DNA from 2 places in the Flintibacter porci genome. Region 2 is predicted to be linked to the other one. Evidence: riboswitches for the same ligand, from Rfam matches in the RefSeq annotation. Region 2 holds a riboswitch; the other holds the start of a gene.
The links. Region 2 has a riboswitch for thiamine pyrophosphate ahead of thiW (energy coupling factor transporter S component ThiW). Riboswitches for the same ligand answer to the same signal wherever they lie in the genome.
Positions count from the first base shown of each region.

Region 1: linked by a shared signal. The riboswitch ahead of ACEVJL_RS11885 (HAD family hydrolase) and the one ahead of thiW (energy coupling factor transporter S component ThiW) in region 2 are both predicted to bind thiamine pyrophosphate.

Region 1 is NZ_JBHEVB010000010.1:81,434-106,650, reverse strand. It holds gene ymfI (elongation factor P 5-aminopentanone reductase) at 10-759, opposite strand; gene ACEVJL_RS11970 (diacylglycerol/lipid kinase family protein) at 984-1,904, shown strand; gene ACEVJL_RS11965 (TrmH family RNA methyltransferase) at 2,006-2,842, shown strand; gene ACEVJL_RS11960 (putative hydro-lyase) at 2,891-3,712, opposite strand; gene ACEVJL_RS11955 (5-oxoprolinase subunit C family protein) at 3,738-4,679, opposite strand; gene pxpB (5-oxoprolinase subunit PxpB) at 4,676-5,413, opposite strand; gene ACEVJL_RS11945 (NRAMP family divalent metal transporter) at 5,475-6,740, opposite strand; gene ACEVJL_RS11940 (LamB/YcsF family protein) at 6,793-7,560, opposite strand; gene ACEVJL_RS11935 (sigma-54-dependent transcriptional regulator) at 7,773-9,164, opposite strand; gene ACEVJL_RS11930 (sensor histidine kinase) at 9,161-10,819, opposite strand; gene ACEVJL_RS11925 (sodium:solute symporter family protein) at 10,816-12,273, opposite strand; gene ACEVJL_RS11920 (TMEM164 family acyltransferase) at 12,366-13,109, opposite strand; gene ACEVJL_RS11915 (response regulator transcription factor) at 13,279-13,953, shown strand; gene ACEVJL_RS11910 (HAMP domain-containing sensor histidine kinase) at 13,943-15,553, shown strand; gene ACEVJL_RS11905 (ABC transporter ATP-binding protein) at 15,675-16,481, shown strand; gene ACEVJL_RS11900 (ABC transporter permease) at 16,485-17,813, shown strand; gene ACEVJL_RS11895 (DUF378 domain-containing protein) at 17,892-18,095, opposite strand; gene cdd (cytidine deaminase) at 18,176-18,571, opposite strand; TPP riboswitch at 18,701-18,805, shown strand; gene ACEVJL_RS11885 (HAD family hydrolase) at 18,866-19,528, shown strand; gene thiD (bifunctional hydroxymethylpyrimidine kinase/phosphomethylpyrimidine kinase) at 19,644-20,444, shown strand; gene ACEVJL_RS11875 (energy-coupled thiamine transporter ThiT) at 20,437-21,045, shown strand; gene ACEVJL_RS11870 (TenA family protein) at 21,042-21,713, shown strand; gene ACEVJL_RS11865 (hypothetical protein) at 21,765-23,015, opposite strand; gene ACEVJL_RS11860 (YwqG family protein) at 23,027-23,875, opposite strand; gene ACEVJL_RS11855 (NADH-quinone oxidoreductase subunit NuoE family protein) at 24,360-24,854, shown strand; gene ACEVJL_RS11850 (NADH-ubiquinone oxidoreductase-F iron-sulfur binding region domain-containing protein) at 24,841-25,217, shown strand, end outside.
Region 2 is NZ_JBHEVB010000001.1:273,604-279,767, forward strand. It holds gene ACEVJL_RS01280 (LytTR family DNA-binding domain-containing protein) at 177-638, shown strand; gene ACEVJL_RS01285 (DUF3021 family protein) at 635-1,423, shown strand; gene ACEVJL_RS01290 (hypothetical protein) at 1,420-1,923, shown strand; gene thiE (thiamine phosphate synthase) at 1,986-2,618, opposite strand; gene thiM (hydroxyethylthiazole kinase) at 2,624-3,439, opposite strand; partial or broken gene thiW (energy coupling factor transporter S component ThiW) at 3,634-4,155, opposite strand; TPP riboswitch at 4,459-4,561, opposite strand; gene ACEVJL_RS01310 (HAD-IIB family hydrolase) at 4,658-5,464, opposite strand; gene ACEVJL_RS01315 (energy-coupled thiamine transporter ThiT) at 5,496-6,101, opposite strand.

The sequences.
Region 1 (25,217 bases), on a different contig from region 2:
CCTCTTTTTTCAAATCACCATTCCGCCATCCACTGCCAGCACCTGTCCGGTAATGAAGTCGGCTGCGGCACTGGCCAGGAAGAAGACTCCCTCCGCTACATCCTCCGGCCGGCCGATCCGCCCCAGCGGAGTCTCTTCTGCCAGAGCCTGCATATCCTGGGACGAGAGGTGGGCGTTCATATCGGTATCGATCACACCCGGCGCCACACAGTTGACCCGAATATGAGAGGGGCCAAGTTCCTTGGCCATGGCTCGGGTCAGGCCGATCACTCCTGCCTTGGCAGCGGAATATGCCGCCTCACAGGAGCCGCCGGTAAGGCCCCACATAGACGATATGGTAACAATGCTCCCCTTCTGACGGCGCACCATCCCGGGGATGGCCGCACGCATGGTATACACCACGCCGTCCAGATTGGTCCCTGCAGTCCAGCGCCACTGCTCATCGGTCAAGTCGGTCAGCAGAGCCTGGACTCCGGCCACCCCGGCGTTACAAACCAGTGCATCCAGAGCTCCAAACTCCCGCTGGGCCTCTTCCACCAGCGCAGCGGCCTGCTGCGACTGGGACACATCCCCCTGCAGCGCTGCGGCCCGGACACCCAGTTTCTCCAACTCCTCTACCAGCTCCAAGGCCTGCTGCCTGGAACGGCAGTAATTGACTCCTACATTCCAGCCCGCCTGAGCAAACCGCCGGGCGCAGGCCGCACCAATTCCCCGGGACGCTCCGGTGATCAGCACAGCCGGCCTTCTCTCCTGCTCCATACATCCAGCTCCTTTTCCTTTTCTGCCCACATTTTAATCATTTTACCCCTGCCATGCAACCCTTTTCTGCCGATTCCGCTCTTTCTCCCGCTGTATATATATTTCATAAAGATTTTACATTTCATCCTTGCTTTTTTCCGCCCGCCATCTATAATATTCTCTATTGAACTAAATTTTTTCGGGCTTTTTTCCCGTTTTATCTCTTTCTTCGAGGTATGTATCCTATGAATCACCTTCTGTTTCTCTATAATCCCACCTCCGGCAAGGGAGGCGCGGCAGGCCACCTGTCCCCCATCCTGGACACCCTCACCAAAGAGGGCTGGCTGGTCACCGCCTACCCCACCCAGCAGCCCGGAGATGCCACCCGTATCGTCCGGGAACTGGGCTCTCAGTTTGACCGGGTCGTCTGCTGCGGAGGCGACGGCACCCTGAGTGAAACGGCCGCCGGGCTGATGGCACTGGAGTCCCCGCCCGTTCTGGGCTATATTCCTGCCGGCTCCACCAATGACTGCGCCACCACCCTCCACATCCCTCGGGTCTATAAAAAGGCAGCCGCCCTGGCCGGCAGCGACATCCCGCCTCTGGCCTGGGACATCGGCACCTTGAACGAGCGCCCCTTTGTCTATGTCGCCGCCTTTGGCGCCTTTACTGAGGTGGCCTATGATACGCCCCAGGATCTGAAAAACACGTTCGGACATCTGGCCTATGTCATGGCAGGCATCGCCTCCATCCCCTCCATCGCCCCCTACCACATCAAGGTGGAGTATGACGGCAACACCCTGGAGGACGACTTCTTCTACGGCATGGTGTGCAACACCTATTCCGTGGGCGGCATGAAAAACCTGCCCACCGACCGGGTGGAACTGGACGACGGACTCTTCGAGGTCATTTTGGTGAAAAAGCCGGTGAACATTTTTGAAGTGGGTGCCGCTCTTCAGTCTCTGCTGGGGCAGGCTCCTGCCACCACCGGCAGCGCATTGATCTCCTTCCACGCCTCAGACCTGAAATTCACCTGCGATAAGCCCATCCCCTGGACCATCGACGGAGAATACGGAGGCAGCCAGGAGGTCAACGTGGTACGCAACCACCGCCAGGCCCTTCACATCATTCAGGGCCCTTCCCACGACAAAACGGTCAACGAATAAGGTTTTCTTCTCAAAGACGGCGGATATCCCGCCGTCTTTTTTTGCCTGCTCTGTGCCGTTGTGTTATAATAAGAACATCTTGAACCACTCAGGAGGCCCATATGGCTCATATCATAGAAATCAGCGACCTCTCCGCCCCGGAGCTGGCCCCCTATACCCAGCTCACTCACGCCCAGCTGCGCAGTCAGCGGGATCCCGAGAAGGGGATCTTCATCGCTGAGAGCGGCAAGGTCATCTCCTGTGCCCTCAAAGCAGGTTGCCAGCCTCTCTCCTGCTTGACGGAATCCAGACACCTCCCCGCATTGACACAGCTCCTCCCCCCTCCGTGGGACAACATCCCCATCTATACTGCCCCGCGGGATGTATTGGCCCGTCTGACCGGCTATGAGCTGACCCGGGGAATGTTATGCGCCATGCGCCGTCCTCCCCTTCCCAGCCCTGAAGAGATCTGCCGCAGTGCCCGACGGCTGGTGATATTGGAGAACATTACCGACTCCACCAACATCGGCGCTATCTTTCGCTCTGCCGCCGCTCTGGGGATGGACGGAGTCCTGGTTTCTTCCTCCTGCTGCGACCCTCTCTACCGCCGCTCGGTGCGGGTGAGCATGGGCACTGTCTTCCAGATCCCCTGGACCTGGCTGCATGGGGATACCTTTCAGTGGCCCCAGCCCGGGATCGCCACCCTGCGCTCCCTGGGCTTTTCCACCGCAGCCATGGCGCTGACGAACAACTCCATCTCCATTGAAGACCCGGTCCTGGCCGATGCGGAAAAGCTGGCCATTGTGCTGGGCTCGGAGGGAAACGGCCTGTGTGAGGAAACCATTGCCCACTGTGATTACACCGCCCGGATTCCTATGTACCACGGCGTGGATTCCCTCAATGTGGCCGCTGCCGGAGCGGTCATCTTCTGGCAGCTGCGTGCCAGAGAGAAAAGCTAAACGGACAACAAAAATGCCCGCGGCGTCTGCCGCGGGCATTTTCTGTGCTTACTTATTCTTCTGGGCTTCCAGATAGTCGTTGAGCTCGGTGTTCAGGATATCGGTGATAAACATATGGCCGGGGGCGTGGGTAATGACAATGGGGGGCTTGGCATTCTCCACCGCCGCCTGGGGCGTGACACCGCAGGGCCAGAACACAGGCACCTCGCCCTCCCGGATCTCCACAGGATCACCGTAGTCAGGCTTCATCACGTCCTTGACGCCCACCTTCTCCGGATCGCCGATCTGGACAGGAGCACCGTGGACGTTGGGCATCTTCACGGTGATGTCGTAGGCCTTCTGAGCCTGCTCCGGAGTCATGGGACGCATGGAGCACACCATGGGGCCTTCGAAGGGACCAGCCTTGACGGTCTGGATGTTGGTCTTGAACATGGGCACGTTGCAGCCCTGCTCAATGTGGCGCACGGGGATTCCGGCAGCCATCAGCGCCTCCTCAAAGGAGAAGGAACAGCCGATGAGGAAGCCCACATAGCCCTCCTTCCAATACTCAGAGGCATCGGTGATCTCCTTGGTAAACACACCGTTTTCATAGATGCGGTAGCGGGGGATATCGGAGCAGATGTTGCCTCCCTCGCCCATGGCGTGGGTCTCGGGAGTACCCTTGATGATCTCCAGTACCGGACAGGGGAAGGGGTTCTTCTTGGTAAACTCCTCAAAGTCGGCGGCGTACTCCGGAGGGAGGATCACCAGATTGGCCTGGGCATAGCCCCGGCACATACCGGCAGTGGGGAAGTCGATGACGCCCTGGCGGATCAGGCCGCGGACCTCAGCGGGGGACTTGTCGATATAGGGGGTAATATCAAAAGCCATGGGAACTCCTCCTTATTTACAGGTATCAGCCGTCCAGAGCGTGACGCAGGGTCTTCAGAGCGGCCCGCTGATTGAGCAGAGCATCCTGGGCCTGGCCGATGGATACCTTTTCAAATTTTACCTTGTCGCCTGCCTTCAGCTGGCCCAGCAGCCGGAAGTCGGCAGAGATGACATTGGCGATCTTAGTGTAGCCGCCGGTGGTCTGACGGTCGCCCAGCATGATGATGGGCTTGCCCTCAGAGGGAACCTGGATGGCACCAAAGGCGATGCCGTCGGAGATAATGTTGCCGTCGGTGACGTGCTGGATGACGGGGCCATCCAGACGGCAGCCCATGCGGTCAAACTCGTTGGTCACCGAGTAGGTCTCGCTCAGGAAAGTGTCCAGGCCCTGCTGGGTAAAGGCATCGTCCTGAGGACCCATCACCACCCGCAGGGTGTACACCGGGCGGGGGATAAACTCAGGGCTCATGCAGCGGATATTCAAGTTCTTGGGTGCACCGGGAGCCCGGAAGCCGATCACGTCGTCCTTCTGGAGCTTGCGGCCCTGATATCCGCCGATCTTGGCCTTCATGTAAGTAGAGCGGCTGCCCATTACCTCGGGGATATCCAATCCGCCGGTGAAGGCGATAAAGCAGCGGCAGCCCGTCTTAGGGGCCTGGAACCGCAGCACCTGACCAGCCTGAACGGTGACCGCCCGGTAGGTGGGCATGGGCTGACCGTCCAGGGTGGGCATCAGATCGCCGCCGGTGATGGCGATGGTCTCCGCCTGGTTAAAGAGGAGCTGGGGGCCCATCATGGTGCACTCCAGCACCGCCTCATCCTCGGGGTTACCCACCAGGATGTTGGCAATGGCGGCAGAGCGGGGATCCATGACGCCGGACACCGACACGCCAAACTGCTGATAACCCACACGGCCCATATCCTGTACCGTGGTCAGCAGACCGGGGTTCAATACGGTAATGCTCATTTCGCCCCCTCCTTTCTGGGATGACGCTTGCACACATAGGTGCCGACGGCTTCCTGGGCGGCGATCTTGTCAAACTCCGCCTTGGTAATGGAATAGAACTTGATATACTCGCCGGCCTTAGGCAGGATGGGCTCGGCCCGGTCGGGATCGTACATCCGCACCGGAGTCAGACCGATGAGCTGCCAGCCGCCCGGGGAGTCGATGGGATACACGCCGGTCTGAGAGCCGGCAATGCCCACGGAGCCGGCGGGGATCTTTACCCGGGGCTGCTTGAGGCGGGGAGTGGCAATGGACTCGTCCATGCCGCCCAGATAGGTAAAGCCGGGGGTGAAGCCCAGCATATAGATGAGGTACTCGGTGGAGGTGTGGATCTTGATGACCTCCTCCGGTGTCTTGCCTGCGTGCTCGGCCACAAAGTCCAAGTCAGGACCGGCCTCGCCGCCGTAGAGCACGGGGATCTCCAGCACGTCGCTGGGGGGAATCTGGATCTTGTCCAGCTGACCCAGCAGGCCCTTCATACGCTTCACCAGAGGCTCATAGCGGATAACGCTGGGATCATAGTGGACCATAAGAGAGCGGTAGGTAGGTACCGTCTCCACGATGCCGGGGATCTTGCTGTTCTCCAAGGCGATGTTGAAGGCACGGATCTTCGCGTTGATTTCAGTGCTGATCTCGTTGCCGAACTCCACCGACAGGGAGGTGTCCCCGGTAAGGAGGAATTTTACGTCTGCCATAGCAGGCTCCTTTCTGTGTGATTGGCACGCCCGCCTAAGCGGGCGTGCCAAGTGTCGTCAATCAAGCAAACAGCTTCAGGATGCCGGGGACAGCCTGGATGCCGGAGTACAGAGCGATGACCACCACGATGGCGCCCAGGACGGTCAGCCACATGGGGTGCTTGTACTCGGTACCCACGATGCGGGTCTTGTGACCGGCCAAGAGCATCACGCCCAGAGTCACAGGCAGGATCAGGCCGTTGAAGGCGCCGGCGATGATGAGCAGGGCAGCAGCGTTGCCCACGATGACCATCATCAGGGTGGAGAAGGCGATGAAGCCCACCACGAACTGACGCTCATACTTGGCAATGAAGGGGTGCAGGGTCTTCAGGAAGGACACGGAGGTGTAAGCCGCGCCCACCACGGAAGAGACACCCGCGGAGAACAGGCACAGACCGAACAGACGATAGCCCAGATTGCCGGCAGCCAGGCGGAAGGCCTCAGCAGCGGGGTTGCCGCCGCTGGCAGCGTCGGTGATGATCTTGGCATTCTCAGCCAGCCACTGGGTGCCGCTCATGCAGGTGCCCAGCACGGCCAGGAACAGCAGGATACGCACCGCGCCGGAGGTGCCGCAGCCCTGGAGCACGCTCTTACGCACATGGCCGATGTTCTCGGGGCCGGAGATGCCAGCGTCCAGAAGACGGTGCGCACCGGAGAAGGCGATGTAGCCGCCGCAGGAGCCGCCCAGCAGGGTAGTCAGAGCGGTGAACATATTGGTCTTCGGATCCAGCAGGTACTGGAAGTCCACCAGGCCCTTGCCGACCTCGCCCAGAGGGGGCTCGGAGATGATGGCAACCACCAGAACGGTAACCAGAATAACAGCAGCCAGAATGGTGGCCACCTTGTCCATGATGGTCTTGGCGTTCTTGTTGATGAAGATAATGATACCCAGGCAGCCGGCCACCACAGCGCCGACCTTCTGGTCCAGGCCGATCATGGCGTTGAAGCCTAGGGCCACGCCGCCCACGTTACCTACGTTAAAGGCCAGGCCGCCGATGGCAACCAGGATGGCGATAACGACGCCAAGACCAGGCAGCAGCTTGTTGGCTACGTCCTGAGCACGCATCTTGGAGACGGTAACTACGGACCAGATGTTCATCTGAGCGGTCATATCCATGATAATGGCCAGCACGATGACCAGAGCCAGGGCCGCGCCGTGCTGCGCGGTAAAGGTAGAGGTCTGAGTCAGGAAGCCGGGACCGATGGCCGAGGTAGCCATCAGGAAGGCGGCGCCGAACAGAACAGACCGGCTGGGTTTTGCGGCGGCAGTGTTGGGTTGATTACTCATAACATTGACCTCCTAAATCGTTTTGGGAGTCTCCTCTCCTATACAAAGCGGATCACACAATATCCGCAATGGGAGCGATGGTCACGCCCTCAGCTTCCAGCTTGGCGCGGATGTTCTTGACAAACTCTACTGCGGAGGGGTTGTCGCCGTGGACGCAGATGGAGTGGGCGTCGATGGAGACCTCCTCGCCGGTGATGGCGGTAACCTTGCCCTCGGTGACCATGCGGATGGTACGGGCAATGGCCTCGTCCTTGTCGTGGATCACAGCGCCGGGCTTGCTGCGGGGCACCAGGGAGCCGTCGGCCTGATAGGCACGGTCAGCAAAGACCTCGCTGGCCACCCGCAGACCAACCTGCTTGCCGGCCTCCAGCATCTTGCTGCCCGCCAGACCCAGCAGGATCACGTCCTTGTCCACGCTGTAAATGCCCTCAGCAATGGCCATGGCCAGATCCATGTCCTTGCCGGCCATGTTGTACAGGGAGCCGTGGGGCTTGCAGTGCTGCAGCTTCACGCCGTGGGCGGCGGTGAAAGCCATCAGAGCGCCCAGCTGATACTGGATGTAAGCCTTGACCTCCTTGGGGGAGCACACCATGTTCCGGCGGCCAAAGCCCATCAGGTCAGGATAGCCGGGATGCGCGCCTACCGCTACACCGGCAGCCTTGGCGGCGGCCACAGTCTTGTCCATCACCAGGGGGTCGCCGGCGTGATAGCCGCAGGCCACGTTGGCAGAGGACACATGCTGGATAACCTGCTCATCCAGACCGATGGTGTATGCGCCAAAGCTCTCGCCCAGGTCGCTGTTCAGATCTACCTTGTACATAAATAAACCTCCTTGAAGTTTCATTCCAGTTAATTATAATAATGCAAGCTGCGTGCCAACTTTGGTTCTTTTTTGCATTTTCCTTTAATGAGTAAAATTCTCCCGTTTTTTCTTTCCATTTTAAAACTTTTTCTTTGTATTTTTCTTCCTGTTCCCTCTAATTCGTTCTCAAAAAGCAGCGGGAGAGTGTGCGAATTTGCACACTCTCCCGTTCATTTCTGCACATTGTTCTCTTTCGCACTCTCATTGCCCTGCTCCAAACGGCGCTTGAGGGTAAAGCGGGTACATCCCAGCAGCTGAGCTGCACGGCTGCTGTTTCCGCCCGCCAGCTCCATGGCCCGGTCAATGTAGGTACGCTCAAAGGCGTCCACCTCTTTTTTCAGATCGATGCTGCCCTGCTTCAGATCCTTCATGGGGTAGCTCAAGCCGCTGTATCCCTTCCGTTCCTCCCGACGGGGCTCCAGACCGGTCTCTTCGCCGGTAAGAAGCTCTCCCCGGCTGAACAGCACGCACCGCTCCATCACGTTACGCAGCTCCCGCACATTGCCCTTCCAGTAGTACCCCTCCATCTCCTGCAAAAAGGCAGGGTCGATGTCCTTGAGGTGCTTGTTGAATTTCCGGTTGAAGTGCTCCAGGTAGAACCGGGCCAACACCGGAATATCCTCTCGCCGCTCCCGCAGAGGGGGAATACGGATCTGCATCACGTTCAGGCGGTAGAACAGGTCTTCCCGGAAGGTCCCCTTCTCCACTTCTTCCTCCAGATCCCGGTTGGTGGCGGCAATGATACGCACATTGACTTCGATATCCCGCAGGCCGCCTACCCGCTTAAAGCGCCGGTCCTCCAGGAAGGTAAGCAGCTTGGCCTGCATGGACAACGGCAATTCACCGATCTCATCCAGGAACACGGTACCTCCGTCGGCCAGCTCCATCAGGCCCTTCTTGGCCTTGTTGGCGCCGGTGAAGGCGCCTTTCTCATAGCCGAAGAGCTCTGACTCCAGCAAAGTCTCGGGGATAGCGCCGCAGTTTATTTTGACCAGCGGCGTATCCCGGCGGGGACTGCTGTCATGGATGGCATTGACCACCACGCCTTTGCCTGTTCCCGTCTCACCGCAGATGAGCAGATCCACGTTGTCATTCTGGGCCAGAATGTCCACATTGCGGCAGATCCGCTGGATGGCCTGGCTCTCCCCCACAATCTGCCGGGGACGCTGGCGCATCAGTTCCAGGCTGCGCCGCCGCTTGAGCTGATCCAGATTGCGACGGATGATCAGGTCCACCTCTTCCAGATCGAAGGGCTTTTGAATGTAGTGGCATGCCCCCCGCTTCATGGCCTCTACCGCCTGGGACACAGAGCCGTAAGCGGTGATCATGATGATCTGGATGTCCTCATCCACCTTTTTAAAATCCTCGATGTGGTCCAGTCCCAGTTCCTGGCCCAGACGGTTATCCAGCAGTACCACGTCAGGCCGGAACGTCTCCGCCAGCTCCGTCCCTTCCCGGATACTCTCTGCGGTACGTACATGGTAGCCCAGATCGGACAAGCCGCTCTCCAACGACATGCGGATCAGAAACTCGTCGTCTACCACTAATACCTTCGCCCTCATGCTTCTCCTCCTTTGCCGGGAAAGGCAATCCGTGCCCGGGTACCTTCCCCACGCCCGCTCTCCATGGAGAGCTGTCCTCCGTTTTCTCCCAAAAGCCGCCGCACAATAGACAGGCCAAGGCCGCCGGTCCCGGCCCCATGCAGCACCTGCTCCAATTTCTCCGGTCCCATACCTACGCCGGTATCGGTCACCGTCAGGCACACACCCTCCGGCTCCTTCTCTGCCCGGATCTCCAGCTGCCCGCCGTCCGGCATGGCCTTTACCGCGTTGTTAATCAGGTTGATCAGTACCTGGCGCAGTTCCCCCTCGTCTGCGTACAGCCACAGGCTGCCCTCCACCTGGGCGGTAAAGGCGATGCCCTTATTTTCCGCCACCTTAAAGTACAGAAGCTGCAGCTCATCAAACAGCGCATTGAGGCTTACCGTGGTCTTTTGGCTCTCCCGCCGCCGGGACAGGTTCAGAAGGTTCTCGATGAGCAGGTTGACCCGGTCTACCTCCCGCACCATGCCCTCACACAGCTTCTGATCCCGCTCCTGGGTCAGCTTGCGGCTGACCACCTGGATGCCTGCCCGAATACCCGCCAGAGGGTTGCGGATCTCATGGGCCACATCGGCGGCCAGCTTGCCGGTATAGGCCAGCTTTTCCTCCTCGCTGGAGCGCTCCTCCATTCTCTTTTTATAAGTAATGTCGTCGATGGTACACAGCACGCCCCACCGGGAGCCGTCCGGCTCCCGCAGCTGCCATACGCCGAATTCGTAATCCCGGCTTTTTCCCGTGGGCTCCGTCAGATGGGCAGGATCGGGCAACACGTCCTCCCGGCGCATGATCTGCCCCAGCAGCATCTCCAGGGTACGCCCCTGTTCGTCCCGCTCCTCCTGCCGTCCCAACATGGCCGAGGCACTGGCATTGACACAGAAGGCCTTTCCTTCCTGATCGTAAGCCACTACGCCAAAGGGCAGGTTTTCCACGATACTCTCATTCAGGGTTTTGACCCGAATCAGTTCTCCGGTATAGGTTCGGATGCTCTCCATCATCCGGGCAAAGGCCCGGGCCAGCTGGCCCACCTCGTCCGCCTTGCCCAGATACTCCTCCATATCCAGCTCTTCTTGTTCCGGACTCTCGCTGACGCTCTGGCAGACCTCACTGAGACGGCGGATGGGGTCAGAGATGTTGTGAGCAATGAGTACGCTGGCCTGGACAATGATCACTAGCATGGCTACCGCCGCCAGGATCATATATTTCTGCTCCTCGATGAACCGCTCCCGCAGGGCACTTTTATCCAGGCGGTATGAGATCTCCCAGCCCAGTTGGGGATCGATGGCCTGGGCCAGTACCTCCAGGTCCTCAGCATCCACACCGGGCTTTCCCAGCAGAAGTTCTCCCTGCTCATCATAGATAAACAGGCTGTCTCCCGTGTAGTGATTGCGGTACTTAGCCAGCAGCTTTTTCGGGTCCTGGCGGTAATCCTCCAGTTCCAAATCGGCCTGGATATACCCAATCAGGGTACTGGCGTTCTCCCGCTCGGCGGCTACCTTGACCCGGTATTCCGTAAAATACAAGATGGCACAAAAGCAGATCACGGTAGCCAGACTGATGCACACGAAGGGAATCAGGATCTTGTTTTCAATATCCATTCTGGGCCGCCGTATCTTCATCGTGCCCCCTCCTTTCTACGGTCCAGCAGCGAGACCACTGCCATGGCCGCCGTGGAGATGAACACCCCCGGCAAAGCGGGATGGATTCCGAGATGGCCGGCATAGTAGAGCGGATAGAGCACCAGAATCGCAGCCGCTCCTACCAAAATGCAGGCCCACACGCCCCGCTTGGTGACCCAGCGGCAAAGGAGGGTGCCATACATGGAGGGGAAGAGCAGAATACTCACCGCTCCCCACACATCTCCCCCGTAGGACAGGGTGAAATCCGGGGGATTGAGGGCCATCAGCATAGAGATGGTCCCGCCTCCAAAGACCGCCAAACGCCCCAGCGTAAGCACGCGCTGCTCTGAAATCGGTCTGGGCGCGGCAGTGCGCACCACATCATAAGAGAAAGAGGATGCGATGAGCAGCAGCTGAGAGTTGGCCGTAGACACACAGGCTCCGATAATGGCAAAGAGAAAAAATCCGCTCCAGCCGGTGTACAGCTCTTGGTTGAGCAGTCGGATGATCACCTCATCCGAGGACTTCACATAGGGCAGCGTAGGTACCAGAACCCGCATTCCCAGTCCGATATGCACTAAGGTAAAGTACAGTACCGCCAGCAAAATCAGCGCACCCAGCACCGTCCACCGGGCGGTTTTCTCATTTTTGGCGCACAGCATGCGGATGGTATACTGGGGGTTGGCCGCTACCCCAAGTCCCCAGCCCCAGAACATGGACAAACTGATCAGAGGGGTATAGCGGCTGTTGAACAGGGAGAGCAGCTCTCCCGTCTGGGTGGGATATTCCACCCCGGGATGTGCATAGCCGGAAATCTGCTTTGCCTGGCTGTATAGCTCACCCAGGCCTCCCACGCGGCTTACAATGGTAAAAAACAGAATAAACAGTCCAATGCTGAGCAGCGTAAGATTAAACGCATCCGTCCGCACCACCGAGCGGTATCCGCCGAAGGTGGTGTAGAGGATAAACAGATAGACCATCAGCACTGCGGCGGGATAGGGGATATCAAACAGGGCGGAGGCCACCATACCAAAGCCCTTATACTGAGTGACCAGGTAAAACACATAGACGGTAATAAAAATGATACCGTAGGCCATCTGCAGCTTGGGGGACTGGTAGCGCTTGCGGAAGATTTCCGGAATGGTGATGGCGTCCCAGGCATACAGGCGCCGGCTCACCGCCGCCAGCAGAAGTCCCCCTAAAAACCAGGGCACCACCGAATAAAACAGCACTGCCAAGCCGTCTTCATACACCCCGCCGGTCAGGCTGAGAATGGTGATGGCGGACAGCCAGGTCCCCGCAAAGGTACAGATACAAAGAGGAAGGCTTACCTTCCGGTCACAAGTAAAATAGCTGCCTACTGTCCGGTTGTCCCGCAGGCTGCTCTTTCCAATGAGCAGCAGGGCCACGGAGTAGACGCAGAAATAAATGAGGTAGAGTACAGTCTTGTTCACAGGGTTTCTCCCTTCCCTTGGCTTTCCAGACATTCTACCACATTTTTCGTCCCAATGGAATGAAAAAAGAGGCCGCTTCCGCGGCCTCTTCTTTATCTGCGCCAGGGTCCGGCCCAGGCCAGTCCCTTGCCTCTGATTTCAAATTTTCCCGTTTCATCGGTATAAAACCGGCGGTAGAACAGCGCCTGGATCACCAGCCACAGTCCGCCGTACAGTACGAACAGAAAGGCCCACCGGGGCATGATACGGCTTGCCGCCTCCAAGGGGGTGCCGATTCCTCCGGCTGTGTAGCAGTAGTCCCACCCAAACAGGCGGTTACATACCAGACTCACCCCTACCAGTACGCCCACCGGAACAAAACAGAGCACCCGGTCGCCGGGCTGGGGGCGGTACACGTCACCGGCCCACAGCAGCACTGCTGCCGCAATCATCAAAATGTGATAAATCAGGCTGCGTACCGGAACAAAGTGGAAAAACGGATAGTGGTTGAGGTATACATTGAATACCAGTCCCAGCACGCCTCCCATGACTCCCATGGTGCACACATTGGCCGCCGCCATCTGCCGCAGCTTCTCCCGCCGGGAGAAGACCGCCAGAGGCAACATCATCCAAAACAGGGAACACAGGTAAAGGGGCAGGGTGGTCGAGGGCTGGATATGACCAAACTGCCGCATTTCCCACACCCAGTACACCGGGTCAAACAGCAGCGCAAGCACTGCGCACACCTTCAGCCAGCCCTGTACCCGTTCTCTCCCAGCCCGGCGGGCCGCAGTAATCAGAAGGCAGACCAGCACGCCGGTCGATATCAGCACCAAAATATGAGGCAGGCGAAACATAACATCTGTCCTTTCTCTTTTTTTCTATCCTATCGCCTCCCCCTATAAATTCCCCCTGGATTTTCTTAAGATTTACTAAGAACGAGAAAATTTTTAAGCCCACGCTTTCCGCAGGCCTTTGAGTTTGTTATAATGGCCTTAAACATATATAAAAAGGAGGCCGTCCAAGATGAACCCTTTGATTCTGATCGCAGAGGACGACGCAGATATTCGAGGCCTGCTCAAGCTCTACCTGGAGGGCGAAGGTTTTCGAGTCCTGGAGGCAGACAACGGCGCACGGGCTCTGGATCTGGCCCGGGCACAGGCCCCGGATATGGCCATTCTGGATATCATGATGCCCCAGCTCAACGGCTTTGAGCTCACCCGCGCCCTGCGCAAGTTCAGCGATATTCCCATTCTCATCCTCTCCGCGAAAAGCCAGGACAACGACAAGATCCTGGGCCTGAATCTGGGGGCGGACGACTATATCACCAAGCCCTTTAACCCTGTGGAAATCGTGGCCCGGGTCAAGGCCCAGCTGCGCCGCGCCTTCCGCAGCGGGAGCGATATCCTCACCGTGCGGGAACTGACCCTGGATACCACCACCTTCCAGCTGACCAAAAACGGCAAGCAGATTCTCCTTACTCCCATGGAGTATAAGATTCTGGCCCTGCTCATGCGCTCTCCCGGCCGCATTTACACCAAGATCCAGCTCTATGAAGGGGCCATCGGAAACTGCTTTGAGGGCGATGACAATACTATGATGGTGCATATCTCCAAGCTGCGGGACAAAATCGAGGATGATCCCAAGAGTCCCCGCTACATCATCACCGTGAGAGGATTGGGGTATAAGCTTGAAAAATAACAAGCGTTCCGGAAGTCTGTTCCGGCTGCTGGCCAGAAGCTACCTGCTTTTCACTCTGACTCTGCTGATGATTGCCGGAGGGATTTTTTCTCTCTGGAATCATTACCTCAATTCCAGCTATGTGCCGTCGGACTGGATAGCTATGCTGAGCGACCCCGCCCTGACAGAGGGAAAGTACGACAGCTTGCGGCACTATCTGAGCAACAGCGGAGATTCCTTCGGCGTTTATGACAGCAACGGAAAACTGGTCTACGCCTCCACAGAAGATTTTGACTCCTCCTATACCCAGCAGGAGCTCTCCTGCATCCCCCAATACGGCAGCAATGTCCTGATCGACTCCTACGATCTGAGCCAACACAAGAGCAATGTTAGTTATTTACTTATCAAACACACCTTTCAAAGCGATACAGGTGAAGAATCTGTGGACCTGATGGCGCTGGATCAGAATTATCAGGTCCTCTTGGGCGGATTGCAGGACGGGAAAACCAGCTATACCCCCCGGGAATATCAACTGCTTACCGGTTCCCGATATCCTAACAGTTTTCTTCAGTGCACTTCCTTTGAAAACAGCCAGGGTCAGACTATGACCCTGCTTCTGCGGGAGGCTCTCTGGAATGAGACTGATTATCTCAGACACTACAACCAGTCCCGAGTCATTTGGCTTTTGTTCCTGCCTTTGTTCCTGGCCGATGCAGGACTGTTCATCTGGTGGCTGAGTCGGAAAATCGGCCGTCCTCTGCGCAAGCTCAACGACGCGGTGATCTCCCAGTCGGAGGGCCGCCTTGTACGGGTTGGCGAGTGCGGAGGTACTTTGGAAATCCGCCGCATTGGAGAGAGCTTTGACCGTTTCTCCGACCGACTGGCGGAGAGTGAGCGCCAGCGCCGGATTCTGGACGAGGGACGTCAGAAGCTGATTGCCGATATCTCCCACGACCTGAAAACCCCCATCACTGTCATTGCCGGCTACATCGACGCCATCTGCGATGGCAAGGTTCCGCCCGAGGAGCAGACCCGCTACTTGCGGGCCATCCAGAGCAAGGTGGAGGCTCTCACCGAGCTGGTCAACGCCTTCCATGAGTACAGCAAGGTAGAGCATCCGGAGTTCATCCTCCACCCTGAGCGCACTGACCTGTGCGAATTTTTGCGGGAATATCTGGCCGTGAAGTACGAGGAGATCGATCTGGCGGGGTTCTCTCTGGAGATTGCTATCCCAGAGCGTGCCATCTTCTGCCAGCTGGATCCCCTCCAGTTCCGCCGGGTACTGGACAACCTGCTCTCCAACGCTCTGCGGCATAACCGTCTGGGGACCGTGCTGTTCTTCGATGTGGATGTGGACAAATCCTTTGCCTTGGTACGGGTGGCGGACAACGGCTCGGGCATCCCTCCCGAGCGTATCCCGTATATCTTCGAACCCTTTGTTGTGGGCAGCGATGCCCGCTCCGGCACCGGAAGCGGCCTTGGACTGGCCATCACGCGGCGCATTATGGAAAAGCATGGAGGCACCATAAGCCTCACTCCCCATCCCGCACCCGGCCGCAGCAACGAATTTGTCCTACGCCTGCCTATTGACTCACAGCTTCCCCCTCAAGAGGAATCATGATTCAAAAAGAACAAACTTTCAGCCTTGGTTGAAAGTTTGTTCTTTTCTTTACGAATTTTAACGCCGGACAAATGGGTGCTAAAGCTTGCCGGAGTATCATCCATAACAGAAAGGAGGCCGAATGATGGATGGATCTAATCTGCGCAGCCAGCCTGTGATTGAAGTCAGAGACCTCTGGAAGGAATACCCCGCAGGAGACGAAACTGTGGTGGCTCTCCGGGATATCACCTTGAATATTCACCGGGGAGATATCTGCTGTATCTTCGGTCCCTCCGGCTCCGGAAAGAGCACCCTGCTCAATCAGCTCTCCGGGCTGGAAAAGCCCACCCGGGGCGAGGTATTGATCGGCGGCGTCCCCATCTCTCGTCTGAGCGAGACACAGCTTACGAATTTCCGTCAGCGGCATCTGGGATTTGTCTTTCAATCCTATAACCTTCTGCCCAACCTGACGGCCACAGAAAATGTAGCTCTCCCGCTGATGTTCCGTGGGGTACCTAAGCCTCAGCGGGAGCAGGCAGCCAGAGAGCTTCTTGCCCGAGTGGGCCTGAGCCATCGGCTTAACCACTTTCCCAGCCAGATGTCCGGCGGCCAGCAGCAGCGCGTGGGCATTGCCCGGGCCTTTATCTCCCGGCCTGACATCGTCTTTGCCGATGAGCCCACAGGAAACCTGGACTCAAAAGCCACCTTCCAGGTCATGGATATGATCTGTTCCTTCGCCCGGGATTTCCACCAGACTGTCATTCTGGTCTCCCACGACCCGGAGATGGCCTCTTACGCGCATCATATCGTTACCCTGCTGGACGGCGGGATTATTCGGGAGCAGCATATGGAAAAGGAGAGGGGATTGTATGAATCAAATACCATTTCAGATCCGGTTTTGTTTGTTGAGCCATTCCGCCGCCTGCATTACCGGAATGTGGGGAATTAACCGGTGAGACGGCAAGACCTGTTCCACCTGTGCGCCCAGAATCTGCTCCGCAAAAAAACACGCACCTTTCTTACCACCCTGGGCGTGCTGATCGGATGCTGCTCCATTGTCATCACCGTATCCCTGGGTGTGGGCATGAAAGAGACTCAGGAAAAAGCTCTGTCAGAACTGGGAGACTTAACTATCATCACCGTAAATCCCCCTCAAAACAGCCAAACAGGCGCACTGGACGATCATCTGCTCCAACAGCTGCGGGAGATCAGCGGAGTAAAAGCAGTCACGCCGAAATTTACTCTGGATATTGACTCCGTTACCCTGTCCGCCGGACCAGACCACCGCTATGTGGCCCAATGGACCAACATCGTAGCTATGGATGTCAGCGTCATGGAAACCATGGGCTACCGCTTTTTGGAAGGCTCCCCTGCCACAAAGCCCGGCGATGCTATCATCGGGCAGTACATGGCCTATAATTTGAAAGATACCTTACGCCCCGAGGGGGACGATATGGTCAACCGCTTTGACGGCGACTGGGATGGATTCGGCAATCAGATTTCTGTCCCCGCCCCCTACCTGGATCCCATCGGCCAGGAATTTACCTTGGAAGTGAAAACCCGTGCTGGGGTATTTTCTATGCCGCTGCATCCGGTGGGTGTGATAAAAGAAGACTACTCCAAGGGCAACGAGACCGTTGACGGCGTTATGATCTCCCTGGATGACCTGCGCCGCCTCCTGGGACAGGCCGACCATGATATTCCCATCTCCTATGACAGCATTTTAGTCAAGACCTCCAGCATCAGCCAGGTCTCGGGAGTAGAGGGTAAGATCAACGCTATGGGATATCCCACCGAATCCATGGAGAGCGTACGCAAGCCCTTAGAAAAAGAAGCCCAGCATAGACAGATGACACTGGGCAGCTTGGGTGCCATCTCGCTGTTTGTGGCCGCGCTGGGCATTATCAATACCATGATCATGTCTATCTCCGAGCGCACTCGGGAGATCGGAATCATGAAATCTCTGGGCTGCCCGGTCTCCGACATCCGGATCATGTTTTTGGCGGAAGCCGGTGCCATTGGCTTTATGGGTGGTATATCTGCCTGTGTCATCAGTGTTATTATCTCGGCGGCTATTAACTTCATATCCATGGGGCCCAGCTTAGACCATCTCATTCCTGCTCTGCTTGGCGGAGAGGATGTGGCAAGGATTTCGGTGATCCCACCGTGGCTTCTGCTCTTTGCCGTCCTTTTCTCTGTTCTCATCGGCTTGGGCGCAGGCTGCTATCCGGCCAACAAGGCGGTACGCATCTCCGTTTTAGAGGCCATCAAAAGCGAGTAGGCAGCCAAACAAAATTATACTCTCTATAAAAGACAGGAAGGCAGTCCGTTTCGGACTGCCTTCCTGTTTTTGTGAGAGTCAGTGGTTTTTATCTGTGTCCCGAAACAGCAGGGTAATACACCACAGCGCCGACAGGCCCACCACGGTGTAGATCACCCGGCTGATCAGTCCATCAGACCCACCGCCGACAAAGGCCACCAGATCAAACTGAAACAGTCCCACGCTGCCCCAGTTCAGCCCGCCGATAATCAGCAGGGCCAAAGCGATCTTGTCCATGATCACGTCAGATTACCTCCTCGGATTGGGTTCCGGGGATAGCATTTCCAGGCCAGAGAAAAACTATGCACGGACAACACGCAATTTCATTTTAACGATGCCGGTCCAAATCCCATGGGAAGTAGTTCCCACAAGCCTGCCTGCTGAAACTGGCCATGCTGATTGACCGCCAGCACCCGAAGTTTTGGCGCAAATTCATACAGCATCTGCCGGCAGGCGCCGCAGGGCCAGCAAAAATCCTCTCCGCTGCCCGCAATAGCCAGTGTGGTCCAGCCGGTGGTCCGTCCCTCACTTACCGCCTTCACCAGGGCGGTACGCTCCGCGCACAGAGTGGAACCGTAGGCCGCATTTTCCACATTGCAGCCGGTAAACACCGTTCCGTCCTCGCATAAGAGAGCCGCGCCCACTGCAAAATGAGAATAGGGTGCATAAGAAAATTTCCGCATCTCCAAGGCTCGCTGCACCAGTTCCTGATCGGTCATGTTCCTGCCTCCTTCTCCCGCGCTCGGGCGGGCGTCTGTTCTCTTCTAGCATACCCCAGCAGAAAAAAACTTGCAATCTTCTTTTCCCGTGCTATAATATTTTCCAGCGGACCGCCGACAGCGGTCCACTGCAATCAAAAAGGGAGCTCGCAAACGGGCTGAGAGGAAGCTGTGCGCTTCGACCTGTGACCTGATTTGGGTAATGCCAACGTAGGGAGATTATGGTATGCGTACGCCGCGGGATTGTCTCTCTCGAGAGATACCCGGGGTGATTTTGTTTTTGGAGGCACTTCTATGGCCCACTTTCTTCCCCAGGCAGCCATTTTTGATCTGGACGGCACCCTTACCGACTCCATGTACGTCTGGGACCACATTCCAGAGGAGTTGGTACGCCGGTTTGGCGGCCATCCCGCTCCCGATCTGTCCCACACGCTGCGCGCGATGAGTTCTCCTCAGGCCATCGACTACCTGATCCGCACCTACCATCTCCCCGCTTCCTCCCAGCAGCTCATGGAGGCCATGGAGGACTTGGCTGACCGGGAATACCGGGACCAAGTTCCTTTGAAGCAAGGCGTTCGCCCTCTTCTGGAGCGGCTTCACCAACTTGGCGTGCCCTGCGCCGTGGCTACCGCAAGCCAGGTCCATCAGGCCAGGCAGGCTCTGGAGCGGCTGGACGTCTGGCCCTTTTTCTCCTTTGTTCTGAGCGCAACTCAGTACGGTCCCAAGACCCGCCCGGACCTCTATCTGGAGGCCGCCAGGCAGCTGGGAGCCGCTCCGCAGCGAACCCTGGTCTTTGAAGATGCCCTTCACGCCGCCCAGACCGCCGTTCAGGCCGGCTTCCAGGTAGTTGGCGTGTATGACGCCTTTTCCTCCGAGGACCAGCCTGCGCTGAAGGAAATCTGCCGCTGGCATCTGAAACAGCTGGACGATCCGTCCTTTCTCGCCCAGCTGGGCTAAATCTGTTTCCCCCAGGTTCTTAGGAAGAACCGTTTATGTATGCGGCGAATTGGGGGCACCACCTTTCGTCGCACTATAAAACTTCAATGCGTCAAAACAGAAAGGAGTCTTAACTATGAAAACCGCATTGACGATCGCTGGAAGCGATTCCAGCGGAGGCGCCGGGATCCAAGCCGATATCAAGACCATGACGGCCAATGGCGTATATGCCATGAGCGCTGTCACCGCCCTGACGGCCCAGAACACCACCGGCGTTTACGGCATCCTGGAGTCCACCCCTGAGTTTCTTGCCAACCAGCTGGACTGTGTCTTCACGGACATCTTCCCTGACGCAGTCAAAACCGGAATGGTCTCCTCCACCGCCCTGATCCAGGTCATCGCGGACAAGCTCAAACAGTATGGGGCAAAAAACATTGTGGTAGACCCGGTGATGGTGGCCACCAGCGGCTCCCGCCTTATTTCCGAGGAGGCGGTGGAGGCCCTGAAGGAACAGCTGCTTACTCTGGCTACCCTTCTTACCCCCAACATCCCCGAGGCCCAGGTTCTCTCCGGCATGACCATTACCACCGCAGAGGATATGGAGCGGGCCGCCCAGGCCATCAGCGAGACCTACGGCTGCGCCGTACTGTGTAAGGGAGGCCATCAGATCCACGATGCAGATGACCTTCTCTGGCGGGATGGCCAGAGCACCTGGTTCCGTGGCCGCCGCATTGACAACCCCAATACCCACGGCACCGGCTGTACGCTCTCCAGTGCCATCGCCTCCAACCTGGCTAAGGGCTACGACCTGACCCAGGCTGTGGAGCGCTCCAAGGCCTACATCTCCGGCGCTCTGGCAGCCATGCTGGATCTGGGCGCAGGCAGCGGCCCCATGGACCACCTGTTTGCTCTGCGGGGGGAGTTCGTGGATGACTAACCTGATCGTTGCAGCCTTTACCCTCTGCTATTTTGCCGTTACCCTGTTTTTGTGCCGCGGGATCCGCCTGTCTGCCCGGGATATCTGTCTTGCCGGCCTGATGTCGGCGACCACCCTGGTGCTGCGCTGTTTCCTGATCACCCTGCCCAACGGGAGCCATATCAGTCTTGGCGCCATGCTGCCCATCCTTCTGCTCTCCCTTCTGGTCAACGCCAGGGTGGCCTTCTGCGCTGGATGGGTCACCGGCCTGCTGGCCATGCTTCTGCTGCCTGACTGGCAGCCGGTACACTGGGCCCAGCCTTTTGTGGAACAGCTTATCTGCTTCTCCGCTTTGGGCTATGCCAGTGTCTTTGGAACCGACCGGCGCTGGAAAATCATCCTGGGCACCACACTGGCGGTTGCCCTCAGCGTGACCAGTCATATTATGGCCGGTGCAGTTTTCTTTGCCCAGTACGCCTGGGACGGCTACGGCCCCTGGGCATACAGCATTGTGGCTAATCTGTCGGGCCACGGCACAGAGGGTCTGCTTACCATTATTCTTGTCTCCGTGCTGCCTGTGCGGCGGCTGGAGAAATCCATTAAGGCAGGTGTACCGCAATGACATTCACGCAGGAACTGATCGAGAAAAATTTGTCTGTGTGGCAGCAATGCCTGGACTCCCCCTTTCTTCAGCAGCTTGGAGCAGGAACCTTGGATGAAGCCTGTTTCAAGGGCTATATTGTGGATGACAGCCTCTACCTCCGGGAATATGCCAAAGTATTTGCCTGGGGCATGACCAAAGCCGAGGATTTGGAGGCCATCCGAACCTACTATTCCCTGCTCTCCTTTGTCAACGAAGGGGAGGGCGCTACCCGCCTGGTCTACCTCAAGCGCTACGGTTTGGATGACGCCTCCATCCAGCACCTGCCGCAGCGTCCGGAAAATCTGGCCTACACCGACTGTATGGTAAAGGCCGCCCGGGATGGCCAGGGTGCCCCGGAGTGCATGATGGCCTGTCTGCCCTGCATGGTCAGCTATCAGTGGATCTTCCAGCGGCTGCTGCAGCAGTATCCCAACGTCCGGCAGACCCCCTTCTGGCCTCTGGTTCGGGACTACACCAGTGATGCCTATGAGCAGGCCTGCCAAAGCTGGCTGGCATATACGGACCGGATCTGTCAGGATCTGGACGGGGAACGCAAGGTCCAGTGCAGTGAGATATTCCGGGAATGTTCCCTCCATGAACTGCACTTCTGGGAAATGAGCTTACAGCCCCGCACCGATCTTCCCTGATGTTCTTCTCTGTCTAAAAAACAAGCCCCTGCCGATGGCAGGGGCTTGTTTTTATTTCAAAATGCTCATCCGCTCCAGGCGGTCATAGATATCCTCCCGGTGTTCCGGGTGGAGATAGGTGATGGTAATAATAAACAGCGTATCTCCCGCCACCGCTTCACAGGACACGCGGTAGAGCAAATCGTCGTCTTTCTTCTTGGGGGGCATCTCCTTCCAACCCCAATGGGCTTGTCCGCCCTCCAGCTGCTTGGTGCGGACATCCTGCAGCTGGGCCATGTCCATTCCAAACTGTGCCGATCCCATCCTGCTGCGCAGCGCAGTGAAATGCCAAATGGGGCTCTCGCTCTCCTCATCCCGCCAGATCGCTCCAGCGCTGTCCATACCACCGTTGGACCACTCGTAGTGGTACAGACCGGGCAGGGGCACCACAAGCTTGTCGTAGGGCTGCAGAACCTCTCCTCTGCGGTAACCGATGGGATAAAGTTCCTCCATCTCAGGCACATCTTCCGGCATGTTGGGGGTACGATCGTCCAGAATGCAAAGTTCCCGGTAATCCGCCACCGGCTGGGGCAGAGACGGGTCCATGGCGGCAGAGCGCTCCAGGGTATCCAGAATATCGGCATTGATCTGCCGGTCCTGATAGCTGCGGTCGGAGGGTGCAAAGCAGCAGTCCTCCCAGAACTGTTTCAGCGCTCGGTTGCGCAGATACAGGGCATTCATCCCCGGCTGATCCCACAAAAACAGGTACTGCGCCAGCTCCTCCAGCGCCCCCTTCTCAAGCTTTTCCTTTAACCACGCCACTGGGAACCGTCCCAGAGGCGTTGCAATGGTGTCGGGCACCACCTCTGGCCGGTACTGGTCCACTTCCCAGAAAAGATATCCCATCTCTCCCGGCGCAGTCTTTTCCAGCACCTGGCTCACCTGCTCCTCCAGCCAGGGGAGAAACCACTCCCGGCGCAGAGCCCCAAAATCCCGGTCCTGCTGGTAGTCCGAGCGGTCCTGAACGTTCCACTCCTTGATTCCAAGGCCTCCCAGCTCCTCCAGCAGCTCCAGGGCCGCCTTATGAAAGCCGGGACCGACGGGGGTGGTGTTGCACCCACACCGCAGATTCCACTGGCCAAACAGTCCCTTCTCCTTGGTCCAGGCAAAATCCAGATAACCACGGGGACACATAACAATACGCATGCCCTCTTCCCACACGCCCAGGCGCAGGTTTCGCTGCTTGACCAGACGCTGGACCGATTTCACCAAAGTATCCTTGCTGCGGATCTTTCCCGTGCAGGTGATATCAATATTGCCCATGCTCGTCCTCCTCAGCAGCACTGCTGGATCAGCCAAACCCGGTCAAACCGGCGCTGGGCCAGATCCTCCCGGCGGATGTAGAAGTAGATTCGGCCGCAGTCGCCGAACATCAGCTCGAAGTCTCCGTTTTCCACGGTGTCAAGCTGGAAGAGCAGCTGCCACTCCCGGACGCTGGGAGTACGCAGGGCGCCGCGCTCCTCCATGGGAATATTCTCCCAGCTTCCTCCCAGATAGTATCCCCGGCTAATGAGTTCACATTGCAGGGTCATATTGTTCTGAATGATGTCCGGCCAGCCCAGCAGCTGGGAGCGGTTGGCCGGGTAGTCCATCCCCAGCTCCCGCCGGGCCTGGTCAAAGATACGGTAGTCGTTGGCGGTCCAGGGGTACTCCAGGGCAGGACAGGCATCCTGAAAATCCGGAGCATCTGCCGCCCCGGACAGCTCCGCCGCCAGTTCCGGCAGGCGGAACTCCTCCTCCAGCTCTGCCGGGAATTCCGCCCGAGCCAGGTTGCCCTTAAACCAGAATACCTGGGCACACCCCTGGTCCTTGGGATCATAACCCCAGCGCTGAGACCCCAGCTCATAGAAAAAGGAGAGGACACCCTCATGGGGCAGCAGTCCCTCCTTATCCAGAGCAGCCAGCTGAGCACAGTCAAACTGGGCCAAAAAGGCCAGAGGCCGCTCCTTCACCTGGTCATCCTCCCGGGTGTCGGTTTCAAATACCGGCCAGACGAAATCTGCCGGCACATCGGGCCGGCCGCCGAACTTACTTGCACCCACGGCAAGCTGCTCGCTGTGAGAAACAAACCGGGTATCGATCCGGCTGCGGTAGAGTTGAGGCAAGATGTTTTTCCAATCCATGGCGGTGTTCCTTTCCGGGGGCCTCCCCCCTGTCAAAACGCTTGATATCATCCTACCACAACTCCTGTACTTTGGTCAAATATTACAGCGTCATCTCACCTCACTCCTGATACCCGCCTCTCGCCTCTCCACCCTGTTTCCTTATTTTTACTTTCACTTTTCTCCGATTCTGCCCTTTTTTCCTCTTTCCTTGTCCCGTTTGGCCGGGACAAATTTTCTTGAAAGAAAGAAACTTTCAGACTTTTTCCCTCCCCTGCACCAGTCCTCTTTTTGACATATCATCTTGCCTTTCCAATTGAAACGGAGAGAGAAAAATGCCGTCAAATTTGCATTATTTCTTCAATATTGAATTTTTCCCTGCATTTTCCCATTCCAACTTTTCGTTATTATAACCAATAGATTTCCATTCTTTCATCCTTTATTATGTATAATATGTGGGGAAACTGCGCTTCTCAGCGCTTAACGGAAAGAAGAGGTGTAAACAATGTCCAACGGTATCTCATTGGCCCGCGTGGAGGAGATCATCAACTCCTACGGCTGCCAGCGCCACCAGTTGATCGCCATCATGCAGGACGTACAGGCCGAGTTTAAATATCTTAGCCCCCAGGTCCTGGAACTGATCGCACAGAAGCTGAACATCGGCGTGGCAAAGGTGTACAGCGTGGCCACATTCTACGAAAACTTCTCCCTGGAAGCCAAGGGAAAGTACATTATCAAGGTATGTGACGGCACCGCCTGTCACGTGCGGAAATCTCAGCCCATCTATAACGCCATCCGGGAGTATCTGGAGCTGGAGGATAAGCAGAAGACCTCTGCCGACGGACTGTTTACCCTGGAGACGGTGGCCTGCTTGGGCGCCTGCGGACTGGCTCCCGTAGTCACCGTCAACGATCAGGTCCACTCCAAAATGAGCCCCGAACTGGCCATCGACCTGTTGGAGTCCCTGCGAAAGGAGGAGGCCGCCCATGAACGCAGCTAAATTGACCCGTGACCAGTTGAAGGTCCGACAGATGAAGGCCAAGCGGGCACTGGAAGCACAGCGCCGCCAGGTTCTCATCTGCGCCGGTACCGGCTGTATTGCCGGCGGCTCTCTGAATATCTACGACAGACTGAAAGAGGAGTGCCAGCGCCGGGGACTGAACGTCCATGTGGGCCTTCTCCGGGAGGACGAAACCCCTGAGACCAAGTCCGACGACATCAACCTTAAGCGCAGCGGCTGCCACGGCTTCTGCGAGATGGGTCCCCTGCTCCAGATCGAGCCCGACGGCATTCTCTACACCCACGTACAGGTGGAGGACTGCGACGACATCATCGAGCAGACTCTGCTGCGGGGCAAGGTGAT
Region 2 (6,164 bases):
TACTGGCGCATATTCAGTTTGGCGATACAGCCCCTCTATTGTAGCCCACCGCCGGAAAACTGTCAACGGGAAAGCTGTCCCGCTCCGTTTGTCCTGTGCTGACGGCCATCCGTCCAAAATCGCTAGACGGAGAAGAAGCCGTCGTCTATACTAAAACCAAGAAAGGGGGCGAAGGGATGCAGGTAGAAGTGAAGCTGGACCCGGAGCGCAAGGAGATCGGGATCGTGGTGCTGGCGCCCGCTCCCTCGCCGGAGCTGGACGAGCTGGTGCGCCGGCTGGAGGCGGAACAGCTCTCCCCCCTGCGGGGCTGGCAGGAGGACACCATGACTCTGCTGCCCCAGAGCCAGCTGGTGCGCTGTTACGCCCAGGACAAGCGGGTGTATGCCACGGTGAACGGCGGGACGGTCTATCTGCTGCGGGAGCGGCTGTATGAGCTGGAAGAGCAGCTGGACCGGGGAAAATTTGTGCGCATCTCCAACGGAGAGATCATCAATCTGGACAAGGTGACGGCGGTGGATCTGTCCCTCACCGGCACCATCCGTATGACCCTGGGAGAGGCAGGATACGCCTATGTGTCCCGGCGGTATGTGAAGAAAATCAAAGAGGCCTTACAGCTGGAGAGGAGGCGGACACGATGAAACAAGAGACACGGATGCTGCTGGTGCGCATCCTTTTGGGCAGTGCACTGGGACTGTTGGTGGGGATCATCTGGATCCCCTACGTGATACACAGCCGGGAGAGCTCATTTCTGGCGGTGCTGGCCTGCGTGGGCCTTGGCGCCATGGCGGGACTGGCCACCCAGCCCTTTGCGGACAGCGGCCGTGCGCTGCTGCTCCATTCTATGGGCCATTTTGTATGCACCGCCGCCTTTTTTGCCCTGTTGGTAGTAGAGCTGAATATGGCCAAGGATGTACGCGGCGTGCTGTTCTGGGAAAGCCTGCTGCTTTTGCTGTACCTGCTCATCTGGCTGGGCCGCTGGACGGGGTGGTATTTGGAGGTGGCTCAGCTGCGGGAGCTGCTGGGTCTGGACCCCGGGCCAACTCCCCTCAAGTGGCGGGAGACTCTGCCCTACTTGCCCTTTGTCCTTTTGCTGTGCACCGCCCTTCCGCTGGGGCTGCGTGGGATCGAGCGGGCCGTGGTGGTTGACTTCCCCGCCCTCACCGGACTTGTGTACCCCTACCTCATCCTTCCCGTAGCCAGCCTGTGCGCTGGGCTGTCTCTTGGCAAGCGCCAGGGGGTATGTCCCCTGTTTCCCATTGCCTGCTTTGTGTGCTATCTGCCTATGGTATACCTGCTGTTTAACGAAAGCGCCCTGTTTCACTGCTTTATGACCGCCATACCCGCTCTGGCAGGCAATATTCTGGGGGCGCTGTGGCGGGAAAACCGCACAAAACGCAACAATGGGAAGGAGGACCTTCCATGAAGAAGGAAGTGCGCCTGTACAACGTGCTCTTTCCCGTGTGGCTTCTCTGGCTTTTTCCCCAGATCTTTTTGATCGTCGCCCCCGCCAACCTGCTGGTGGACTGCCTAGTGCTCACCCTGGCTCTGCTGGGCCTGAAGCACAAAAACAAGTGGGCCGTGGTGAAAAAACTAGGGTTGAAATTCTGGTGGTGGGGCTTTGTCGCCGATTTTATTGGGATGGCACTCCTGCTGCCAGGGGTCTTACTCCCCTTCTTTTTCCCTCATGCGTCCTGGGCCGACGACATAAGCGCTTCCATCTATGCCAACGCCTTCCTTCACCCCGTAGCGTTTCTTTGGATGCTGGCGGGTGTAGCCCTGGCCGGGATATGCATCTACTACTTTGACAAGCGGGCCATGAAGGAGTGCGAGTTGCTCACCCAGCGGGAAAAACACGTGGTGGCTCTCACCATGGCTATCGTCACCGCCCCCTCGCTGTTCTTTATCCCCCTGTACTGGTACTAAACAGGCAGTTTCATCCACATAGAAAAATCCGGACCCGGTTTTAAAAACCAGGTCCGGATTTTTTATTTCAGGATGGCATCCAGCTTTTCCCGCAGACGGCGGGCCGCCTGCTCCGGGTCCTGGGCCTTGACGATGGCCCGCACCACCGCGCCGCCCTGGGCTCCGCTGCCGGTGAGGATGTCCACATTGCTCTCGTCCAGGCCGCCGATGCCCACTACGCCGATGGGCACCGCCTTGACAATGTCTTTCAAAGTGTCAATGGAGGTGAGGACGGTGTTCACCTTGGTCTCGGTGGGGAACAGGGCCCCTACCCCCAGATAGTCCGCCCCCTGCTCATAGGCCTCCAAGGCCTGGGGCACCGTCTTGGCGGTAGCACCCACGATCTTGTCCGGTCCCATCAGCTGCCGGGCCGCCCAAACAGGCAGGTCGGTCTGACCCACGTGGACGCCCGCCGCGCCGCAGGCCAGGGCCACGTCCACCCGGTCGTCGATGATGAGAGGCACCCCCGCGGGGTCAGTGATCTCCTTCACCGCCTGGGCCAGGCGCAGGTACTCCCGGCCGCCCCGGTTCTTCTCCCGCAGCTGCAAGAGGGTCACGCCGCCCCGGCAGGCCTTCTCCACCATGTCCAAAAACCGCTTCTCGTCGTAGTAGCCGCTGTCCGTCACCAGGTACAGCTTCAAATCCACAGGGTTCATATGTTTCATCCTTTCTCAAAGGGGCGTACCGCCGCCTCATGGTCCAATTCTTCCGGCGTGAGGGTATAGGCCGCGTCCAGCAGAGCGGCGCGCAGGCTCCCCGGTCCACGGGCCTCCCGGGCTGCCCGCTCTCCGCAGATGCCCAGCATGGCGGCAGCGGCCGTGGCCGCTTCCTCCGGCTCCCCTACCGCCAAAAAGGCGGCGGTGAGCACATTGAGCATACACCCTGTACCGGTGAGTCGGCTCATCATGCTGTGGCCGTTGCGGATCTCCCAGCGCCGCCCGTCGGGAGCAAACACCCCGTCCACCGGCCCCGAGGCCAGCAGCACCGCTCCCTGGCGGCGGCTGAACTCCCGTAGGGCGGAAAGGGTCTGCCCCTCCAGCCGGTCGCTGCCGTCCGCGTCCACCCCAGACATGCCCTGGCGGGCGCCGGAGAGGCACAACAGCTCCGACAGGTTCCCCTTGGCCACCTGAGGCTTTATCCTGGCAAGGTAGTCCTGGGCATAACGCCGGCGCAGGCTGCTGCACCCCACGCCCACACAGTCCAGCACCATGGGCACCTCCGCCTCCCGGGCTGCCTGCCCGGCCAACACCATGGACTCCATGCGCACGTCGGTGATGTTGCCCAGGTTCACCGCCAGAGCGGCAGCGGTGGCGGTGATCTCAGCCACCTCCCCGGGGTGCTCGGCCATGATGGGCCGTCCCCCTGCCGCCAGGATCAGGTTGGCGCAGTCATTGATGGAGATGGGGTTTGTGATGCAGTGGATGAGGGGCCGGCGGCTGCGCAGGGCCTCCAGCAGCGCTCCCAGGGACTGACTCATGCGTTGACGCTCTCCTTTCGGTGGGAGAAATAGTAGTAGGCGGCCACGGCCACGAACAGAGCCAGCACCACCCAGGGCATGGCCATGGCAGCGCCGGTGGCCTTCAGCACGTTCTTTACCAGCACCAGCACCGCCAGGTAGGCAATGATGCCCAGGAAGACGATGCCCATGCTGTCGCCGGCCACAGTGACCGGGCGGTCAAACACCTTGGCCCCCAGATCCTGCTGCATCTTCAGCAGCATGCCGTTTTTGGCCAGCTTCTTGAGCAGCAGGAAGGCCACGCTGCCGCCGATGAGGGTACCGGCAATGAAGGAGGGCACATAGTACACCCAGGTAAGGCCGGTATAGCCCCACCACAGGGTCATCACCGGGTAGGAGGCCACCGCGCCGATGATGCCGGTGCCCACCACCTCACCGATGACGGCGAAGATGAGCCGCCCGCCGCTGAGACGGTACAAAATGCCCGACAGGGCCGCGCCAAACACCGCTCCGGTGAGGGCCAGAGGGGGAATACCCATCAGGCTCATGCGGATGACGCCGATGGTGCAGGCGCACACGAAGGAGTACACCGGACCCAGCAGCACCGCACACACGATGTTGATAAGGTGGGCAGTGGGGCACATGCCCTCCACACGGAGGATGGGCGAGATGACCACGCCCACGGCCACCAGCATAGCCAGCACCACCAGGCGCAGAAGAGAGGGGTTGCGTTTCATAAAAAAGACTCCTTTTCCCAAAAGCTTCCGCGGAAAAGGAGTGGGATCCCACATGGACAGCCCTCCCCCACGCCGGTCTCCCGGCGCCGCGGAGCCCCCGCCCGGGCAAACTACCGGGTCGGGTCGGTCGAAGCTTACTGGCTTCCTCTCATGCCGGAACACGGCCTCCCATCGCTGTCCAGTTGTATACGAAAGCAGGACACAGGCCCAGGGCGCTCCCCCTCGGCCTGCCGCCTTTGGCAGTCCTTCCTCGCACTCCGGCCGAAAAAAACAAAAGAGGCGTGCCGCAGGCACGCCCGGACGCACAACAGCACGTCCACATCCCTACGGCGGCATGATCCGCATCAGGTTTCTGGGTCGAAGCCGAACTTCCTCTCAGCGCTCACGCGCTCCCCATTGTATTTTCCGTCCGAAGAATGTCCCGGCCTTGGCTGGGACGGGTTTATTATCCCCCCCCCGCCCCTCTTTGTCAATCCCCATTTGAAGGGCGGGGAGGTGATACTCAATATTTCCGGTCCAGGATCTCCACGATGTCGCCGATGACGCCCTCGTCGCAGTGGCACAGCAGCTTGGCGCCCCAGTCTTTGACCTCCTGGGCACAGTTGGCCGGCGCGAAGGGGATGGCGGACAGGGCCATCATGGGGATATCGTTCTGGTTGTCCCCCACACAGTAGAGGTTGTCCCGCTCCACCCCCAGCATATCGATGAGCCGCTGCACCATGCCGCCCTTATTGCATCCCCGGCGGGTGACCTCCAGGTAGTAGCGGTTGGAGAAAATGGCCTCGTACCGCTCCGGGCAGTGCTCCTCCAGCCAGGCCCGGGCGCGCAGCAACTGGTCGTACTCCTGCTGGACAATGACCTTGTTCCAGGGGGTGGGCATGTCGGCAATGGGGGCTACCGTGTAGTCGGTGCCCACCTTGCGCATGTGGCCGTCGGTGACATAGTTGGGGCGGTAGACATAGATATCCTCCCCGTGGTAGGCCTCCATTCCCAGAGAGGGCATGGCGTCCATCAGGGCCTGGAAGTCCTGGGGCGCCCGGGGGTCCAGCTGGGTCTCCAGCAGCATGGTATCGGTGTGGAAATCGTAGATGGCCGAGCCGTTGGACAGCACCACCGGGGCGTTGATGGGCGCTAAGTGGACGTAGGGGGCAAAGGTGGTGTAGGCCCGCCCGGTGGCCACGGTGAACCGTCCCCCCTCCCGCAGCCAGTAGTTGATGGCTGCCAGATTGCGGGGCGGCACCCGGTGGTGGGAATCGTATAAGGTATCATCAAAGTCGCTGACCAGCAGCAGGCCGTCAAATTTACCCATGGGGGCCTCTCTTTCTTCGCCCCCGAAGGGGTCAGTTCAGGTCCTGGCCCTGGTAATACTTCTTCAGCGGGCCGTAGGACAGCGCCGCCACCAGGGAGGTAATGATAATTTCCGGGATCATGTAGCTGGCGTTGTAGGCAATGGACCAGATGGGCGCGGCCCAGCCCAGCTCATTGGGCCAAAGCACCTCCCAAACCACCACGCCGGAGACATAGTGGCAGCCAAGGCGCACCAAAAAGGTGAGCACAATGCCCAGCACCAGCTCCAGGCGGGGATTGCCCAGCCGGCCTTTGAACATTCCGGCCAGTCCGATGACCGAGAAGGCCAGCACGTAGTCAAACAAAATGATCAGAATTGCGGTGGGCACACTGTCGGCGTACTGCACGTTCTGGATGCCCAGCACCATCTGCAGAAGGCTGTACACAAAGGCGGCAAACACGCCCCACTTGCAGCCGTACCGCCAGGACAGCACCACCAAGGGCAGCATGGAGCACACGGTGATGCCGCCCCCCAGCGCCCAGGGTCCCTGGAAGGGGAACATGCTCAGCACCGTGGCGATGGCCAGCATCATGGCGCTCTCTACCAGGCGGCGCAGCCGGATGGACTGGGCGCGCCGGGTCACAGCAGTGGAATTCATACTCGTTTCCTCCTAAAAAATGTTGTACCGCAACACATCCAAGCGGGTGCAGTGCGGTACGAA